One region of the Variovorax ureilyticus genome, then DNA from elsewhere that is predicted to be linked to it. Evidence: riboswitches for the same ligand, from Rfam matches in the RefSeq annotation. Region 1 holds a riboswitch; the other holds the start of a gene.
What was found. Region 1 has a riboswitch for glycine ahead of WKW77_RS10780 (D-amino acid dehydrogenase). Riboswitches for the same ligand answer to the same signal wherever they lie in the genome.
Positions count from the first base shown of each region.

Region 1 (9,019 bases):
AACGGCAACATCCCGGGCCACGGCGCGCACGGCGGGGTGTTTTCTGGCGGCCTCTCAGGCGTGGTGTTCGGCGAAGGCGTGCGACTGGTGTCGCGCGTCACGCAGGGCTGCCAGCCGGTGTCGGAGGAACGCGAGATCACGGAGGCCGACGGCAACCTGCTGCTCAAGCTCGATGGCCGGCCGGCCCTCGACGTGCTGCTGGAGGATCTGCACGTGTCGCTCGACGAGCCCGAGCAGGCCATCGCCGCAGTCCGCGCCACGCTGGTGGGCCTCGCGGAAGCCGGCACCGATCGTGTTCGCCGCACGCGCGATCTGGGTTCCGACGTGCGGGTGCGGCACATCATCGGCCTCGATCCGACCCGGCGCGGCGTGGCGATCGCGGACGTCGTCGAGCCCGGCATGCTCATGTCCTTCTGCCGACGCAACGCGCAGGCCGCGCGCGCCGATCTCATGCGCGTCTGTGCCGAGATCCGCGAGGAACTGGAGCCCGAGGAGCAGACGCTCGCCACCGCGCGCGCGGTCGCCGGCGATGAAACCGGTGCGGGGCCGCATCCGGCGCGCCGCGTCGCAGGTGCGGTGTACGTGAGCTGCTCGGGCCGTGGGGGGCCGCACTTCGGCGCGCCGAACGCCGAGTTGCAGATCGTGCGCCACGCGCTTGGCGACGTGCCGCTCGTCGGCTTTTTCGCCGCCGGCGAGATCGCGCGGCATCACCTCTACGGCTACACCGGCGTGCTGACGGTCTTCACGGCCGGCGACTGAGCGGCACGCAGCCCGGTGAACGCGAAATCCACCTCGGGCGCGAGCCCGCTCACGATGCGCGCGATCGACTTTCCGGAGCCGCACGCGTGCGTCCAGCCGAGCGTGCCGTGGCCCGTGTTGAGGAACAGGTTCGGCAGCTTGGTCGCGCCGATCAGCGGCACGTTGCTCGGCGTCGCGGGGCGCAGGCCGGTCCAGAACTGCGCCTTCGATGCATCGCCCGCGCCGGGGAAGAGCTGCTCCACCCGACGCACGATCGCTTCGCAGCGCACGCGGTTGAGGTCGCGGTCGTAGCCGTTCAGCTCCGCAGTGCCGGCGATGCGCAGGCGGTCGCCGTTGGCCGATGTGTAGCGCGAGAAGACGAGCTTGAACTCATCGTCGGTCAGCGAGACCTGGTGCGCCTTCGTGGGATCGATCACCGGCATCGTGACCGAGTAGCCCTTGGCCGGATAGATCGGCAGGCGGATGCCCAGCGGCGCTGCGTAGAGCGGGCTGAGCGAGCCCATCGCGAGCACGTAGGCGTCGCCGCGGATGCGCTGGAAGCGGCCTTCGCTGTCGGTGGCTTCGACGTGATCGATGGTGCCGCCGGCTTCGCGCAGCGCGGTCACGGTGTGGCTCATGAGAAAGCGCACGCCAGCGGCTTCGGCGAGCTTGACGAGCTCGCGCGCGAAGCGGTTCGCATCGCCCGATTCGTCTTCGGCGGTGTAGGTGGCGCCGGCGAGCTGCGGGCGCATGTGAGCCAGCGCAGGCTCGAGTGCCACGGCCTCGTCGGCCGAAATCACGCGGCGCTCGCAACCGAGGGCGCGCATCTGCTCGGCCGGCTCGAGCGCGCCATCGAATTCCTTCTGGTTCGTATAGAAGTGCAGGATGCCCTGGGTGCGTTGTTCGTAGCCGATGCCGGTGTCGCGCCGCAGTTGCTGAAGCGTGTCGCGGCTATAAGTGCCCAGGCGCACGATCTGCTCGATGTTGTGGCGGGTGCGCGCCGGGGAGCATTCGCGCAGGAACTGCAGTCCCCAGAGCCACTGCCGCATGTCGGCGCGCAGACGGAAGAGCAGCGGCGCGTCTTCCTTGCCGAGCCATTGCAGCACCTTGAGCGGTGCGCTGGGATTGGCCCACGGCTCGGCGTGGCTCACCGAGATCTGGCCGCCGTTGGCGAAGCTGGTTTCGGCGGCCGGGGTGGCCTGCCGGTCGATCACGGTCACTTCGTGGCCGAGCTGCTGGAGGTAGTAGGCTGAGGTCACGCCGAGCAGGCCGGCGCCAAGAACGATCACGCGCATTTCAGAACCCTTTGAGGTTGCAGCGCTTGGACGAATGGAAACCGGTGCTGTGAAAAAAGAAAAGCAACCGGACTCTCGCGTCCAAGTTGCCGCTCCCCCTGTCCTCGGTACCTGAGAGATTCACCCGTTGCACCCGCAACAGGGCTTGCTCCTTCGGTGCATCACATGGCGTGATGGCTCTCCAGACGGCTCTGACAGTCGATTGCAGTACGGGCCCGTTGCGAGCCGACCTGAGCGTTTATGGGAGTTTGCGCCTTCGGTGGGGCCGCCTTCGCGGCCCGCTCTCCTGCAAGTGGGGCGATTGTAGGGACTTCGCCGCGCGCCGGCTACAGGTCTACAGGCCGCGGAACGCGAAATCGAGCTCGGGCCGCAAGCCGCTCACGATGCGCGCGATGGACTTGCCCGCGCCGAGCGCGTTCGTCCAGCTCGGCGTGCCGGGGGCCGTATTGAGGAAAAGGTTGGGCAGCCGCGTCTTGCCGATCATCGGCAGGCGGTTGCTGCTGACCGCGTGCATCGCGGTTTCGAGCGACGCGCGGCTGGTGTCGACCACGCCCGGAAAGAGGGTCTCGACGCGGCGAAGGATTGCATCGAAGCGGTCCGAATCGGGTTCGTTCTCCTCGTCATCGGAGACGCGGACCGTGGAGGTGATGCGCAGGTGGTGGCCGCCGGCGTTCTCCACCCGCCGGATGCGCAGCTTGCCCTGGCGGTCGTGCAGCGCGATGCGGGGCGCCATCGAGAGATCCTTGGTCGGCAACGTGACCACGTACTCGCGCACAAAGCGCAGCGGCATGTCGATGCCGAGGTGCTCGGCATGCAGCACGCTCGATGCGCCGAGCGCCAGCACATAGGACTGCGCACGCACGATCATCGGCTGACCCTGTGCATCCAGCAGCTCGACGTGGTCGATGCGGCCGTCGCGCTCCTTCAGCGAGACCACGGTGTGCTTCATCATGAAGCGCACGCCTGCCGCGCGGCACAGGAAGACGATGCCTGCCGCGAACTGCGAAGGGTCGCGCGCCGGATCGTCGGGCGAGTAGGTCGCGCCAGCCAGTCGGCCGCCCAAGAGATGCAGGGATGGCTCCAACCCGATCGCCTCGTCGGCCGACAGCAGGCGGTCCTCGCAGCCCAGTTCCGACCAATGCGGGGCCCGTTCGATGCGTCCCCGGAACGACTTGGCATCGGTGTAGACGGTCATATGACCGGTCGAGCGCGGGCGCTGCGGCATGCCGGATTCATCGCGCAGCGCGAGGGCGCTCCGGCGGCTGTAGGCGGCCAGGCGGACCAGGTGATCGAGCGGATTGCTTCCGGGAGGCATCGCCGCGCGGTCGAGCAGCTTCCCGAAACGACGACGCACGAAGGCCCGAAGGCGCGACCAGGGACCTGGCGCCGGCTTCGTCGGCAACGATACGTGGCCGGTGTCGGGCGCCGCAGTGCCTTCGGGGGAGGGAATCCGGCCCCGGGCCTTGGCAGCCGGCGTCGCATGGCGATCGATCACGATCACCTCGTGACCGAGCTGCTGGAGGTAATAGGCCGTCGTGACGCCGTGCAGGCCGGCGCCGAGTACTACCACGCGCATGTCCGAATCCTTTTGGGAGGGCATGAACGGCCGGGGCGAGTACTCACTGTGCGGAGCGTCGGACCGGGGGTTCAGATCGCCGCTCCCTCTGTCTCTTGTACCTGAGAGATTCATCGGCTGCGGCATGCAGCGGACTTGCTCCTTCGGTGCGCCGCGTCGGTGCGGCGTCTCTCCAGTCGGCGTTGTCTAAAAAGGGGGCAGTCAACGAACCGCGCTGCGGTTCACCTGAGCGTTCATGGGAGATTGCGCCACCGGTGGGACGGGTGCCGTCCGCTTTTCTGCCCGCCGAATTTTATCGAGGAAACCGGTTTCTGTCTTTTTCTGGCGTAGGTCAATTCCTGCGTAGACGGGTGAAAAGTTCGAACTCCCAGTTGCGCATTCCAAGCAGAAGGGTGTAGCCCTCGCGCTCTTTCGGTGACAGTTTCTGGTCGGTCTGATGCTGCTGGGCGAAGTCCTGGGCGACGCGCTGGAGGCGATCCAGAAAAGCGGGCGCGAGCGACTTGCTGATCGAGCCGTGCACCAGTAGCAGCCCTTCCGACGGGCCGTCGAAGCCGCCGCGGTAGTAGTCGAGCACGACGTTCTCGCGGAAGAAATCCATCACCGGCCCGTGCGGACGCCACCGGAAGGTCTTCGCGAGCTTCAGGCGATACCGGTTCAGCGGGCGCAGTTCGATGATGCCGATGCGATCGAGCTGCGCGAGGTAGCCGATGCACTCGGCCTCGGTCATGCGGTAGGCCGCGACGATCTGTTCCAGGGTCCATTGGCTCAGGACGCAGATCGCGACGAGCAGCAGCTTCTTGTCCTTGACCACCGCTTGTTCCTGCTCCAGCGTCAGTTCCTTGAGCAGCGGCTGCGAATCCGCCACGCGGCGCGCGAGTTCGGCGAAGTCGATCTTCAGGGCGCGGCAGATGGCGTCGACCCGGGTGAGCGGCATGTCACCCTTGGCGAGCATCCGCTTGACGCTGGATTCGGCCATGTCGAGCGACTTGGCGAGATCCGCGTAGGTCATGCGGGCATTCTTGAGTTCGTTCTTGAGAGCGACGACCAGGTCGACGGTGGTACTCATGGGAGAGGAGGGTATAGCCCGGCGATACCGGTGGTGGTGGATAAGTGCTCCGTATCGATTTTCGATGCCATGGAGAGGGTTGGCAACCTAGATTGCGCCCATCGAGTTATCTGTTGGAGTCCGCCATGTCGCTCTCGTCCCTCTCGAATCGCGAACGTTGCCTCCTGTCGCTGTTCGCGTTGCTTCTGCTGGCCGCAATCGCCGGGCCGGCGATTCCCGTTTCCGCCCCTGCCGGCGCGCCGTTCGCCGACGAGCAGGCCTGGGGCGCCGTGCCGAACGCCATGGACGTGCTGAGCAACCTGCCTTTCGCCGCGATCGGCATCTGGGGCCTGCGCTGGCTCCGCTGGCTCGACTGCGCGCACGAGGAAGCACTGGACGCCGCGCCGGTGCAGCATGCCGGATGGCACCAGCCGGTGAACACCCTCGATTGCGCCTGGATGTTCTTCGCGGGCCTGATCCTGACTGCGCTCGGCTCTGCCTTCTATCACCTGCAGCCCGACAGCGTGCGACTGGCCGCGGATCGTGCCGGTATGGCCGTCGCGTTCGCGGGCCTGATCGGCTTCGCAACCTGCGAGCGGGTGAGCGCCCGCGCCGGATGGCCCGCTGCATGGTTCACGCTGATCGGCGGATTGCTGGCCGCCGCGGTGTGCCACGAGACCGGCAACGCGCTTCCCTGGGCGCTGGTGCAGTTCGGCGGCATGGCCCTGGTCGCGCTGCTGTCGTTCGCGCGGCCGACAAGCGGCGCAGTGGGGCTCCGTCTGGGCTGGGTGATCTTCTTCTATGCCCTCGCGAAGCTCTTCGAACTCGCGGACCACGCGATCTTCGAGGCCACCCATCACCTGATTTCGGGTCACAGCCTCAAGCACCTGACGGCCGCGCTGGCCGCGTTGCCGGTGCTGCACGCGCTTCAGTCCATCGGCCGTCAGACGCTGCGGCACAATCCGGGCGCCGTCACCGTGACGGCATGAGGAAGGCCGCCAACCAGGCATTGCGAATGACAACGACCGCCAACGCATCATCCTCCGCCGGGCTCGACGCCGAGGCGCATGCCAACCAGTTCGCGCTGCTGGGGCAGCGGCGCTTCGCGCCGTTCTTCTGGACGCAGTTCGCCGGGGCGGCGAACGACAACCTCTTCAAGTTCGCGTTCACCGTGATGGTGACCTACCAGCTCCAGTTGAACTGGATGCCGCCGGCCATGGCGGGGCTGGTGATCGGCGCGCTCTTCATCCTGCCCTACCTGCTGTTCTCCGCGACCGCCGGACAGCTCACCGACAAGTTCGACAAGACGAAGATGATCCGCTTCGTCAAGAACATCGAGATCGTGATCATGCTCATCGCCGCGTGGGGCTTCATGCGCGCCGATGCCGTGGTGCTGCTGGCATGCGTGTTCCTGATGGGGCTGCATTCCACGCTGTTCGGGCCCGTCAAGTTCGCCTATCTGCCGCAAGTGCTGGATTCGCGCGAACTCACCGGTGGCAACGGCATGGTCGAGATGGGCACCTTCGTCGCCATCCTGCTCGGCCAGGTCGCGGGCGGCCTGCTGGTCGCGGTGCCCGGGATCGGGCACACCTCGGTGGCGGCGGCCTGCGTGCTGCTGGCGCTGGCCGGGCGCGCGGTGGCGCAGGCGATTCCGGCCGCGCCGGCCACCGATCCGGGGCTGCAGATCAACTGGAACCCGGTCAGCGAAACCTGGCGCAATCTCAAGCTCGCGCACGGCAACGTCGTGGTGTTCCGCTCGCTGCTCGGCATCTCGTGGATGTGGTTCTTCGGCGCGACCTTTCTGAGCCAGTTCCCGAGCTTCGCCAAGGAGGTGCTGCACGGCGACGAACAGGTGGCCTCGCTGCTGCTGGTGGTGTTCTCGGTGGGCATCGGTATCGGCTCGCTGCTGTGCGAGACGCTCAGCCGCCGACAGGTCGAGATCGGGCTCGTGCCGCTCGGTGCGATCGGCATGAGCGTGTTCGCGATCGACCTGTACTTCGCGTCGCGCGCGCTGCCGGCGCTCGGCGATCTGGGGCTCGGCGCATTCCTGCACCAGCCGGCCCACTGGCGCGTGCTGGCCGACCTCGGCCTGCTGTCCCTCTTCGCGGGCCTCTACAGCGTGCCGATGTATGCGCTCATCCAGATGCGAAGTCAGCCGACACACCGCGCGCGCATCATCGCAGCCAATAACATCCTCAATGCGCTCTTCATGATCGCCAGTGCGGTGATCGCCGGGGCGCTCCTGAAGACCGGCTTCACGATCCCTCAGATCTTCCTGATCATCGGCATCGCGAATGCGGTCGTCGCGTTCTACATCTTCATGCTGGTGCCGGAATACCTCCTGCGTTTCGTTTCGTGGCTGCTGTCGAATGTCGTCTACCGCTTCGGCGTGAAGGGCGGCGAGCACATCCCGGCCGAAGGCGCGGCGGTGCTGGTCTGCAACCATGTGAGCTTCATCGATGCGGTGCTGCTGATGGCGGCAAGCCCGCGCCCGATCCGCTTCATCATGGATCACCGCATCTTCGCGGTGCCGGTGCTCGGATGGCTCTTCCGGCTCGCGAAGGCCATTCCGATCGCGCCACAGAAGGAAGATCCCGTCGCCTACGAAGACGCCTTCAGGCAGGCCGTGCAGGTGCTGCGCGAAGGCGACCTGCTGGCGATCTTCCCGGAAGGCGCGATCACGCGCGACGGCCAGCTCCAGCCCTTCAAGGGCGGCGTGATGAAGGTCCTCGAGGCCGCGCGCGCCGAAGGCATCGCGCCCCCCGTGGTGCCCATGGCATTGACCAATCTGTGGGGTTCCTTCTTCAGCCGCATCGAAGTGCGCCAGGGGCAGAACGTCGCGATGGTGCGGCCTTTCCGGCGCGGCTACTTCAGCCGCGTGGGACTCAACGTCGGCAACGCGGTGCCCTATTCCGATGTGCAACCCGATGTCTTGCAGCAGCGCGTGAGCGGACTCATGGGGGCATGAGTCTCGCCTGATGCTCGCGTTGCACGACCTCGCACTCTGGCCCGCTGTCACCTGGTTCGGTGACAGCGGCTTTCTGCTGCCTGCGTCCCTGTGGATCACCGCGTGGCTCGGATTGCCCCGCGGCACGCGCCCATCCGCACGGCGCTGGGTGCTGCTCTTCGGGCTCGGGTGCAGCGTGATCCTGGTGTCCAAGCTCGCGTTCCTGGGCTGGGGCATCGGCATCGCCGCGATCGACTTCACCGGGTTCAGCGGACACACGGCGCTGTCGGCCAGCATCTGGCCGGTCGCCGGCTGGCTGATGGCTTCGCGGCAGGACCATCGCCTCCGCGTCGGGGCTGCCGTGGCGGGGCTGATGTTCGCGGCCGTCATCGGTGTCTCGCGCATTGCGCTGGACGCGCATTCCCACTCGGAAGTTGCAGCCGGCTTCCTGCTCGGCGCGGCAGTGAGCGGGCTGTTCCTGTGGTGGCAGCATCGTTCGCCGCATCCGCGGCTGAGCTGGCTGCTCGTCGCACTGAGTCTCGCGACGCCGGCACTCCTCCAGCGCCCCGGCACCGCGGCGCCGACGCAGAGTGCCCTGGAGGTCATTGCCATGCGCCTGGCGGGGACCGACCGCGTCTACACACGCGCCGACCTGCTGGCCCGTCGGAACGGTTCGCCGATCGGTATCGAATAGAGATACCTGAGGCGTTGGAAGGCGCCACCGGTTCGTTAGTTTGTGCCTTGCTGCACGGGAGCGAACCATCATCCGCGCACCTTCACTTCGCCGCGAGGCCGACATGCAAACCTACTCTTCGAACGTCTCCACCCAGCGCGATACCCGCGCCTGGCAGCTCCAGGTCTGGATCTCGTTCGGGCTGGCGGTCTTCCTGTGCGCCACCGGCCTCGGCTGGCTGCCGGGCCAGGCGCTCGATCGCGCGTTCATGGTGATGGGGTACGTGTTCTGCCTCTCGGCGGCGTTCGTCCTGGCCAAGTTCGTGCGCGACAACCAGCACGGCAGCGTGCCCTCCGCCGGCGACACGCCGATGTGGAAGCTGGTCGTCTGGGGCGGCTTCTTCACTGCGATGGGGCTGACCGGCTGGGGGCTGCTTCGGATGGAGATCAGCGAAACCTCCAAGGCCTTCCTGGCCGTGAGCTGGCTGTTCCTCATCAGCTCGGCCTTCACGCTCGCCAAGACCCTGCGCGACCGGCACGAGGCCGACATCGCCCTGGACCGCATGCAAGGTCGCCGCGAAGCGCGCGGCGAGATGCACTCCGAGATGCGCGAGGCCGAATGAAACACCCATTCCCACCCCCCACGTCGAACGGAGAGCCCATCATGAAGCAGTACCTCTGGACCTTTCTCCTTGCCGTCTTCGCGGCGACCGTCAACATCTCGATTCCCCTGCCTGCGCGCGCGC
Region 1 is NZ_JBBKZU010000004.1:125,083-134,101, forward strand. Features, by position in the region: gene WKW77_RS10775 (FIST signal transduction protein) at 1-759, shown strand, start outside; gene WKW77_RS10780 (D-amino acid dehydrogenase) at 720-2,033, opposite strand; glycine riboswitch at 2,122-2,228, opposite strand; glycine riboswitch at 2,229-2,332, opposite strand; gene WKW77_RS10785 (FAD-dependent oxidoreductase) at 2,368-3,609, opposite strand; glycine riboswitch at 3,688-3,795, opposite strand; gene WKW77_RS10790 (helix-turn-helix domain-containing protein) at 3,941-4,675, opposite strand; gene WKW77_RS10795 (hypothetical protein) at 4,801-5,643, shown strand; gene WKW77_RS10800 (MFS transporter) at 5,670-7,622, shown strand; gene WKW77_RS10805 (phosphatase PAP2 family protein) at 7,633-8,295, shown strand; gene WKW77_RS10810 (YiaA/YiaB family inner membrane protein) at 8,399-8,896, shown strand; gene WKW77_RS10815 (hypothetical protein) at 8,938-9,019, shown strand, end outside.

Region 2 (9,019 bases), on a different contig from region 1:
TGGTCAGCACGGCCCAGCGCTTCACGTCGCGCATGAAGGGCAGCTCGCTCAGGCCCTGCACGACCGCGTCGTTGTGCATGAGCACGACGGTCGGCTCCCCGCCGATCGTCGGGATCCGCTTGCACAGCCGGCTCGGCAGGTGGAAGTTCTCGCTCTCCCAGTCGCCGGGCAGGTTCTGCGCGCCGCGCGCGATCGATCCGTCCTTGCGGATCAGACCCGGGCAGCCGATGCCGATGAAAGGGGCGAGGCGGATGCCCTTCCTGCCGCAGTAGCGCATCTGCTCTTCGAGCATCTCCACCAGGCGGTCGACCAGCACCTTGCGGCTGGGCCCGTCGTCGGCGTGGCGCCACTTCTCGCGGTGGATCACCTTGGCCTTCGACAGGTCGCGTGCACGCCGCCTGCGCGTCTTGACGATGCCGCAGCGCACGTTGGTGCCGCCGATGTCGAGCGCGAGGATCGCGTCGTGCCCCTTGAGCAGCGGCGGCGGCACCAGATGCACCCATCCGAGCAGGCCGCCGTCGTCGGTCTCGTGGCTGATGCGGCCCAGTTGCACGGAGATCCCCATGTCCTCCAGCAGGGCCGAGGTCTGCAGGATCGCCCGTTCCCCCACATCGCTCTCCGGAAAGCCACCGCCGATCACGATTCGCTCCACCCCCTTCCATGACGGATGGTGCATGAAGCGCTCGGTCACCCAGGCCAGTTCCTCGGCGAATTCCTCGATGACCCCGTGGACCACGTCCGCGGCCTCCGACGCCTTCTTGCCGAGTGCCTGATCGAGCGCCTTCTTCGTCAGTTCCCTGGAATGCAGGCCGCCCAGCGGATCGTTGCCCTTCTTGCGACGCCGTCGGCGCCAGCGTTCGAGCAGTTCGCGGAACGCAGTCTGGCTCGCCTGGTCGCCGACGAAACCGTCCTTGTCGCGCAACTGGAGGCTGTAGCCCTCGACCACCACCGAGGGCAGCTCGCGCGCGCCATGCACGTCGGGCAGCGGATGGTGGTCGCCGGTGCGCTTGCGGTGCTTGTGCCTGGCCATGCCTTGCCGCTCCTTCGCCGTTCAATCGGCGGTCGTCTTCAAAATGAGGCGCGCGGTTTCCTCCGGCGCATCCCAGTGCGGATAGTGGCCGCAACGCTCGAACCAGTGCAGCCGCGCGTCCGGGAACAATCGCTGCGCGCGCTCGGCCTGCCGGGGAAGGCAGATCCGGTCGGAACGGCCCCACCCGATCACGAGCCTCTTGCCCGGACGGCCGGCGGCGATGCCTTCCATGGGCGCGGCTCGCACAAGTCCGCCGAGCATCGCGCCGAACGATGCCGAAGCAGCGCAACTGCGCATCTCCTCCACCAGATGCGAAGCAGAAAGCAGCTCCGGCCGCGCCGAAAGCTGCGCGAGGAGCAGCCCGCGCGACCATTCGTGCGTGGCGATCGCCGGCATCGAATGCCGCATCAGCCGCGCCATACGCCACCAGAAGCACGCCGATGCCCAGTAGGCCTGCCGTTCCCAGCCGGCCCAGAAGCCCAACGGGCCCAGCGACACCACGGCGCCGACCACGCCCCCCCGTCGCGCCAGTTCGAGCACCAGCTGGGCGCCGAGCGAACTGCCCACCGCATCGGTGCCGAGCAGTTCGTGTTCCCGCAGAAACTGCGAGACGGCATCGGACATCGTACGGATCGAGACCTCGCCGGGCAGGGACGGACTCTTGCCGAAACCCGGCAAGTCGATCGCTGTCACGCTGCGCTCGGCGGCCAGCGGCTTCAGCACCGTCCGCCATGATCGCCAATTGCTGCCGAGCCCGTGAACGAGCAGCAACGGCTTGCCTTCGCCGCGGCGGACGTAATTGATGAGCACGCTTCAGTTTGCGTTCAGATTTGTCAACCCAGCATCGGCCCGACGCACCGCCCGCTGTAGGACAACACCTCGGCGCCGATCACGCTATGCCGCTCCCTCCCCTGTTCCACAAGGCGGTCGGGCCGATACACTGGATCGATGACGCCGCTGCGCCGCATCTGGTTCGCCGCCCTTGCCTGCGTGGGGCTCCTTTGGGGCGCGATGCCGTCGCACGCTCAGCAAGAAACGATGCGCGTCGGTTCCAAGCGCTTCACGGAGTCGTACATCCTCGCCGAGGTGCTGGCGCAGACGGCCGCTTCGCATCTGCCGTCCCAGCCCGTGGTGCGGCAAGGGCTCGGCAACACCGCCATCGTCTACGAGGCGCTGAACTCCGGCGGCATCGACCTCTATGCCGAATACACCGGGACCATCGCGCTGGAGATCCTCAAGAGCAACGGATCGATGACGCTCGAGCAGATGAACGCCGCGCTGCGCCCCCTCGGCCTGGGCGCCGCGATTCCGCTGGGCTTCAACGACGGCTACGCGCTCGCGATGCGCGCGGCGGACGCGGACCGGCTCGGCATCCGCACCCTGAGCGATCTTGCCAAGCACACCGGGCTGAAGCTGGGCCTGTCGAACGAATTCATCGGCCGCGCCGACGGCTGGCAGGGGCTCGCCGATCGCTACGGGTTCAAGCAGGGGCCGACCGGTCTCGACCACGGCCTGGCCTACGACGCCATCGCCGCGAAGCAGATCGACGTGATGGACATCTACACCACCGACGCGAAGATCGACCATCTCGGCCTGCGCGTGCTGGAGGACGACCGGCAGTACTTCCCGCGCTACGACGCCGTCGTGCTCTACCGCCTCGACCTGCCCACGCGCTGGCCGGCCGCATGGGCTGCCTTGCAGAAGCTCGAAGGCCGCATCGACGAGCGGACCATGATCGCGATGAATGCGCGCGCCGAGCTCAACGGCGCGGCCTTCGACTCCATCGCGCGGGACTTCCTCGCGCCCGCCAAGGCGCAGGCGCCGGCCGGCGCAGCAGGATCCCGCGACACCGCCGCGCGCGGCTTCACCGCCAAGCTGTTCGGTCCGGACTTCGGCCGCCTCGCCCGCCAGCACCTGCTGCTGGTCGCGATCTCCGTCGGGCTCGCGATCCTGATCGCGGTGCCCCTGGGCATCCTCGTGTTTCCCCGCCTGCGCGCCCGCGCGCTGGTGCTCGGGCTGACGGGGCTGCTGCAGACCATCCCATCGCTTGCGCTGCTGGCGATCCTGATCTCGCTCGTCGGCGTGATCGGCACCTTGCCTGCGTTGATCGCACTCACCCTGTATTCGCTGCTGCCCATCATGCGCAACACGGTGACCGGGCTGACGGAAGTGCCGTCCGGGCTGCGGATGGCCGGCACGGCGCTGGGCATGACCCACGGCCAAAGCCTGCGCCTGGTGCAGTTGCCGCTGGCGCTGCCCACCATCCTGGCCGGCGTGCGGACGGCGACCACCATCGCGATCGGCACCGCGACCATCGCCGCCTTCATCGGCGCGGGCGGCTTCGGCGAGCGGATCGTGACCGGCCTCGCGCTCAATGACCGCCAGTTGCTCGCGGCCGGCGCGATTCCGGCCGCGGCGTTGGCGCTGCTGAGCGAAGCGGTCTTCGAAATCCTCGAGTACCTGATGCGTCGCGGGCGCTGAGGAGACTGTCGATCCCTTACACTCGCCCAGTCAGGAGAGAGCCTCGCGCGACGGGGCCGCCGAAGGCGCAGGGCCCCGCATTGCAGGGGCCCGAACGCTCAGGCAAAAGGACTGACGAAGCGCCCCAGCGGGCGTTTCCTTGCTGGAGAGAGGCGACCCGCCCCGCAATGACGGATGGCGGAATCGTCCACCGAAGGAGCAAGCCTCGATCGTGGGGTGAATCTCTCAGGTAAAGCGGACAGCAGGGGTGGCCCATGGCTCCGGTCATGGATCGGACTACCCCTTTGCCTTTGGAGAATGCCTTGGCTTCCGCATCGACCGACGACCTTCTGAAGACGCCGCTCCACGCCCTGCACGTGGAACTCGGCGCGCGCATGGTGCCTTTCGCGGGTTACGCGATGCCCGTGCAATACCCCGCCGGCCTGATGGCCGAGCACAAACACACACGCGAGGCCGCCGGCCTGTTCGACATCTCGCACATGGGCCAGCTTCGACTGGTCGGTCCCGACGCCGCGGCCGCATTCGAGACTCTCATGCCGGTCGACGTTGCCGGGCTCGCGCCGGGCAAGCAGCGATACGGGCTGCTGCTCAATGACGAGGGCGGCATCCTCGACGACCTCATGTTCTTCAACGAAGGCCACGATTCGTGGTTCGTCGTGGTCAACGGCGCGTGCAAGGCCGCCGACATCGCGCACATCAACGCGAAGATCGGCCACCGCTGCCAGGTCCTGCCGATGCCCGACCACGCCTTGCTCGCGCTTCAGGGTCCGCAGGCCGCATCGACGCTCGCGCGGCTTTCGCCCGGCATCGAGCAGTTCGTCTTCATGACCGGCGGTGCAGTGCGCATCGGCAATATCCCGGCCTTCGTCACCCGCAGCGGCTATACCGGCGAGGACGGCTTCGAGATTTCCGTTGCTGCCGCCGATGCCGAAGCGCTCGCCCGGCTGCTGCTGGCGCAACCCGAAGTCAAGCCGATCGGCCTCGGCGCGCGCAATTCGCTGCGGCTCGAAGCGGGGCTGTGCCTCTACGGCAACGACATCGACGAAACCACCACGCCCGTCGAGGCTTCGCTCGGCTGGGCGATGCAAAAGGTTCGCCGCGCGGGCGGCGCGCGCGAAGGCGGCTTCCCGGGCGCCGCGAAGATCCTGGCGCAGTTCACCGCATCGACCGGCACGGCCGGCCATCTCGACCACGACACCCTCAAGCGCAAGCGCGTGGGCCTCGTCGCGCTGGAGCGTATCCCGGTGCGCGACGGCACCCCGCTCGAATCCTTCGAAGGCGCGGCCATTGGCCATGTCACCAGCGGGCTGCTCGGTCCGACGGTCGACCGGCCGATCGCCATGGGCTACGTCGCGCTCGCCTATGCCGAGCCCGGCACGCGCATCCAGGCGATCGTGCGCGGCAAGCCGGTACCGATGGAAGTCAGCACCATGCCTTTCGTTCCCGCCCGCTACTACCGCGGCTGAAGTCACACGCTTTCACCGTTTTTTCATCAAGGAGCATTTTTCATGACCACCAAGTTCACCAAGGATCACGAGTGGGTCCGCACCGAATCGGATGCGGCGCTCGTCACCGTCGGCATCACCGTCCACGCGCAGGACGCGCTCGGCGATGTGGTCTTCGTCGACCTGCCGGAGGTGGGAAAGTCCTTCGCCCAGGGCGAGGTGGCCGGTGTGGTCGAGTCGGTCAAGGCGGCGGCGGATGTGTTCATGCCCGTTTCCGGCGAGATCACGGAAGTCAACGAAGCGCTGCGCGCCGATCCGTCGCTGGCCAACAGCGCGCCGATGGAAGGGGGCTGGTTCTTCAAGGTGCGCGTGAGCGATCCTGCACAGCTCGATGCACTCCTGGACGAAACCGCCTACGAGAAGTTCTCGGCTGAAAGCTGAGTCACCGAGGAAGCCCCTCTCCTTGCCCTGCCTGCCCTCTTTGCGAACCGCTGACATGTCGACCGTCCTGCCCCTCACCCCCTCGCTCGGCGATCTCGAGAACGCCGATGAATTCATCGCACGCCACGTCGGAATCGAACCCCAGGACGAAGCGCGCATGCTGCCGGCCATCGGCTCCGCCACGCGCGCAGAGCTGATCGACGGCATCGTGCCGCCGGCCATCCGCCGCGCCAGGCCCATGCGCCTGCCGCCGGCAGTGACGGAAGCCGAAGCGCTGGCCGAACTCAAGGCCATCGCCGGCAAGAACAAGGTCGCGAAGAGCTACATCGGCCAGGGCTACTACGGCACGCACACGCCCGGCGTGATCCTGCGCAACGTGCTGGAGAACCCGGCCTGGTACACCGCCTACACGCCCTATCAGGCCGAGATTTCGCAGGGCCGCATGGAAGCGCTGGTCAACTTCCAGACCATGGTGTGCGACCTCACGGGCATGGCGATCGCCAACGCGTCGATGCTCGACGAAGCGACGGCCGCGGCCGAGGCGATGACGCTCGCGCGCCGCAGCGTGAAGAGCAAGAGCAACGTCTTCCTGGTCTCGGGCGACTGCCACCCGCAGACCATCGAGGTCATCAAGACCCGCGCCGCGCCGCTCGGCATCGAGGTGCGGGTGAGCACCATCTCCGAAACCCTGCCGCACCTGATGGCGAGCTGCGAGTTCTTCGGCGTGCTCGCGCAGTACCCCGCCACGACAGGCCATGTGCACGACCTGCGGCCCCTCGCGGGCCATGCGCACCAGTTCGACGCCGCCTTCTGCGTCGCGGCCGACCTGCTGGCGCTCACCATGCTGACGCCGCCCGGCGAGTGGGACGCCGACATCGTCTGCGGCACCACGCAGCGCTTCGGCATGCCGATGGGGAACGGCGGACCGCACGCGGCCTACCTCGCCTGCCGCGACGATTTCAAGCGCTCGTTGCCGGGGCGAATCGTCGGTGTCAGCGTCGACGCGCATGGCGAGCCGGCCTACCGGCTCGCGCTGCAGACGCGCGAGCAGCACATCCGCCGCGAAAAGGCGACGTCCAACATCTGCACGGCGCAGGTGCTGCCCGCGGTGATCGCCAGCATGTACGCCGTCTACCACGGCCCCGAAGGCCTCAAGCGCATCGCGCAGCGCGTGGCGGCACTGACGGCCGTGCTTGCGCAAGGCCTCGAACAGATGGGCCGCGAGCTGGTCAACGCAACGGCCTTCGACACGCTCACGGTCAAGACCGGCGAAGACACCGCGAAGATCGTGGAACGTGCCGAAGCGGGCGGCGTCAACCTCGGCCAGCGTGTGCAGAACCACCTCGGCATCTCGCTGGACGAGACCACCACGCGCGCCGACATCGAGACCTTGTGGGCGCTCTTCGTGCCGACAGGCACGCCGATGCCGCGCTTCGAGGAACTCTCCGCCCGCGTGACCTCGCGCATCCCCGAGGACCTGCGCCGCACCTCGGCGTTCCTCACGCACCCGGTCTTCAACACGCACAAGAGCGAAACCGCGATGCTGCGCTACATCCGCAGCCTCGGCGACAAGGACCTCGCGCTGGACCGCAGCATGATCCCGCTCGGCAGCTGCACGATGAAGCTCAACGCGACCAGCGAGATGATCCCGATCACCTGGCCCGAGTTCGCGAACATCCATCCCTTCGCGCCGGCCAGCCAGCGCCTCGGCTACGACCAGCTCGACAAGCAGTTGCGCGCGTGGCTGTGCGAAGCCACCGGCTACGCCGGCATCAGCCTGCAGCCCAATGCCGGCTCGCAGGGCGAGTACGCGGGCCTGCTCGCGATCAAGGCCTTCCATGAAGCCAAGGGGCAAGGCCATCGCAACGTGTGCCTGATCCCGTTCTCCGCGCACGGCACCAATCCGGCGAGCGCGCACATGGTCGGCATGAAGGTGGTGGTCACCGCCTGCGATGCGGAAGGCAACGTGGACATCGACGACCTCAAGCGCGCCTGCGAGGCGCACAGCGACAAGCTGGCCGCCGTGATGATCACCTACCCCAGCACCCACGGCGTGTTCGAAACCCGCGTGAAGGAACTCTGCGAGATCGTCCATGCGCACGGCGGCCGCGTGTACGTCGACGGCGCCAACATGAACGCGCTGGTCGGCATCGCGGCACCGGGCGAATTCGGCGGCGACGTGAGTCACCTGAACCTGCACAAGACCTTCTGCATTCCGCACGGTGGCGGCGGGCCGGGCGTGGGCCCGGTGTGCGTGGTCGAGGATCTCGTGCCGTATCTGCCGGGGCACGCGACCGGTGGCATCGCCGCGAACGGCGTCGGCGCGGTGTCGGCTGCGCCGCTCGGCAACGCGGCAGTGCTGCCGATCAGCTGGATGTACTGCCGCATGATGGGCGCGGCCGGCCTCAAGGCCGCGACCGAAACCGCGATCCTCAGCGCCAACTACATCAGCGCGCGCCTCAAGGACCACTACCCGACGCTGTATTCGAGCCCCAACGGCCATGTGGCGCACGAGTGCATCCTGGATCTGCGCCCGCTGAAGGATGCCAGCGGCGTGACCGCCGAAGACGTCGCCAAGCGACTCATCGACTACGGCTTCCACGCGCCAACGCTCAGCTTCCCGGTGCCGGGCACGCTGATGGTCGAGCCGACCGAGAGCGAGCCGCTCGCCGAGCTCGACCGTTTCATCGACGCGATGATCGCGATCCGCGGCGAGATCCGCCGCATCGAGGAAGGCGTCTGGCCGAAGGAGGACAACCCGCTGAAGAACGCGCCGCACACCGCCGCGAGCCTGCTCGGGACGGAATGGACGCGGCCCTATTCGCGCGAGCTGGCGGCCTTCCCGCTCGCGACGCTGAAGACCGCCAAGTACTGGCCGCCGATCGGCCGGGTCGACAACGTCTACGGCGACCGCAACCTGTTCTGCAGCTGCGTGCCCGTCGCCGAGCTGGCGGCAAGCGCAGCGTCGGCCGAATAGGTCTCCCCGGGCGACCCGGCGGCGGAACTACCAGCGCTGCTGCTGGCGTCCGCCGTGGATGTTGCCGGCGACACCGCCGGCCACGCCGCCGATCGCCGCACCGGTCCAGGCGTCGCCCCCCGCAATGGCGGCAATTCCGGCACCGGCAGCGGCGCCCATCGCTGCGCCGCTCATCGTGCCCTGCTGCTGAGGCGTCATGTCCGTGCAGCCAGCGGCGAACGCCAGCGCCGCGACCGCGAGAAGCCAGTTCATTCGCATCATGATCTGTTTTCCCTTCACTTCTTCTGCAGGCCGGGCATGGCCATTTCGAACCAGATGATGTCCAGCACGGGGCGCTTCAGGCCGCTGGGATTCGCAGCGTACCAGCCATCGACGCCCTGACGCACGCTGTCCAGCGACTGGCCCTGCATGCCTTTGGACAGGCGCGGCACGAAGCTCTGCGCGTCGGTCGGCATGTTTCTTCCGTAGAAGGCCATCTCCACCTGAACCATGTTCGCGAGTCCGACGAGGTAGGCCTTCTTCACGGCCTCGCTCGACTTGGTCCACTGCTCGCCGGTGACGATCGGGACCTCGGCCGCCTTGGCCGGGGCGCAGGCCAGCGCAAGCGCCATGCAGGCCGCCGACAGCGCCGTTCGCATTTGCAGT
Region 2 is NZ_JBBKZU010000003.1:402,969-411,987, reverse strand. Features, by position in the region: gene WKW77_RS09400 (ROK family protein) at 1-1,030, opposite strand, end outside; gene WKW77_RS09395 (alpha/beta fold hydrolase) at 1,052-1,840, opposite strand; gene WKW77_RS09390 (ABC transporter permease/substrate-binding protein) at 1,979-3,511, shown strand; glycine riboswitch at 3,533-3,631, shown strand; glycine riboswitch at 3,644-3,763, shown strand; gene gcvT (glycine cleavage system aminomethyltransferase GcvT) at 3,778-4,977, shown strand; gene gcvH (glycine cleavage system protein GcvH) at 5,020-5,397, shown strand; gene gcvP (aminomethyl-transferring glycine dehydrogenase) at 5,453-8,374, shown strand; gene WKW77_RS09370 (glycine zipper domain-containing protein) at 8,402-8,635, opposite strand; gene WKW77_RS09365 (hypothetical protein) at 8,650-9,019, opposite strand, start outside.
Region 2: another riboswitch for glycine. It lies ahead of gcvT (glycine cleavage system aminomethyltransferase GcvT); the one in region 1 lies ahead of WKW77_RS10780 (D-amino acid dehydrogenase).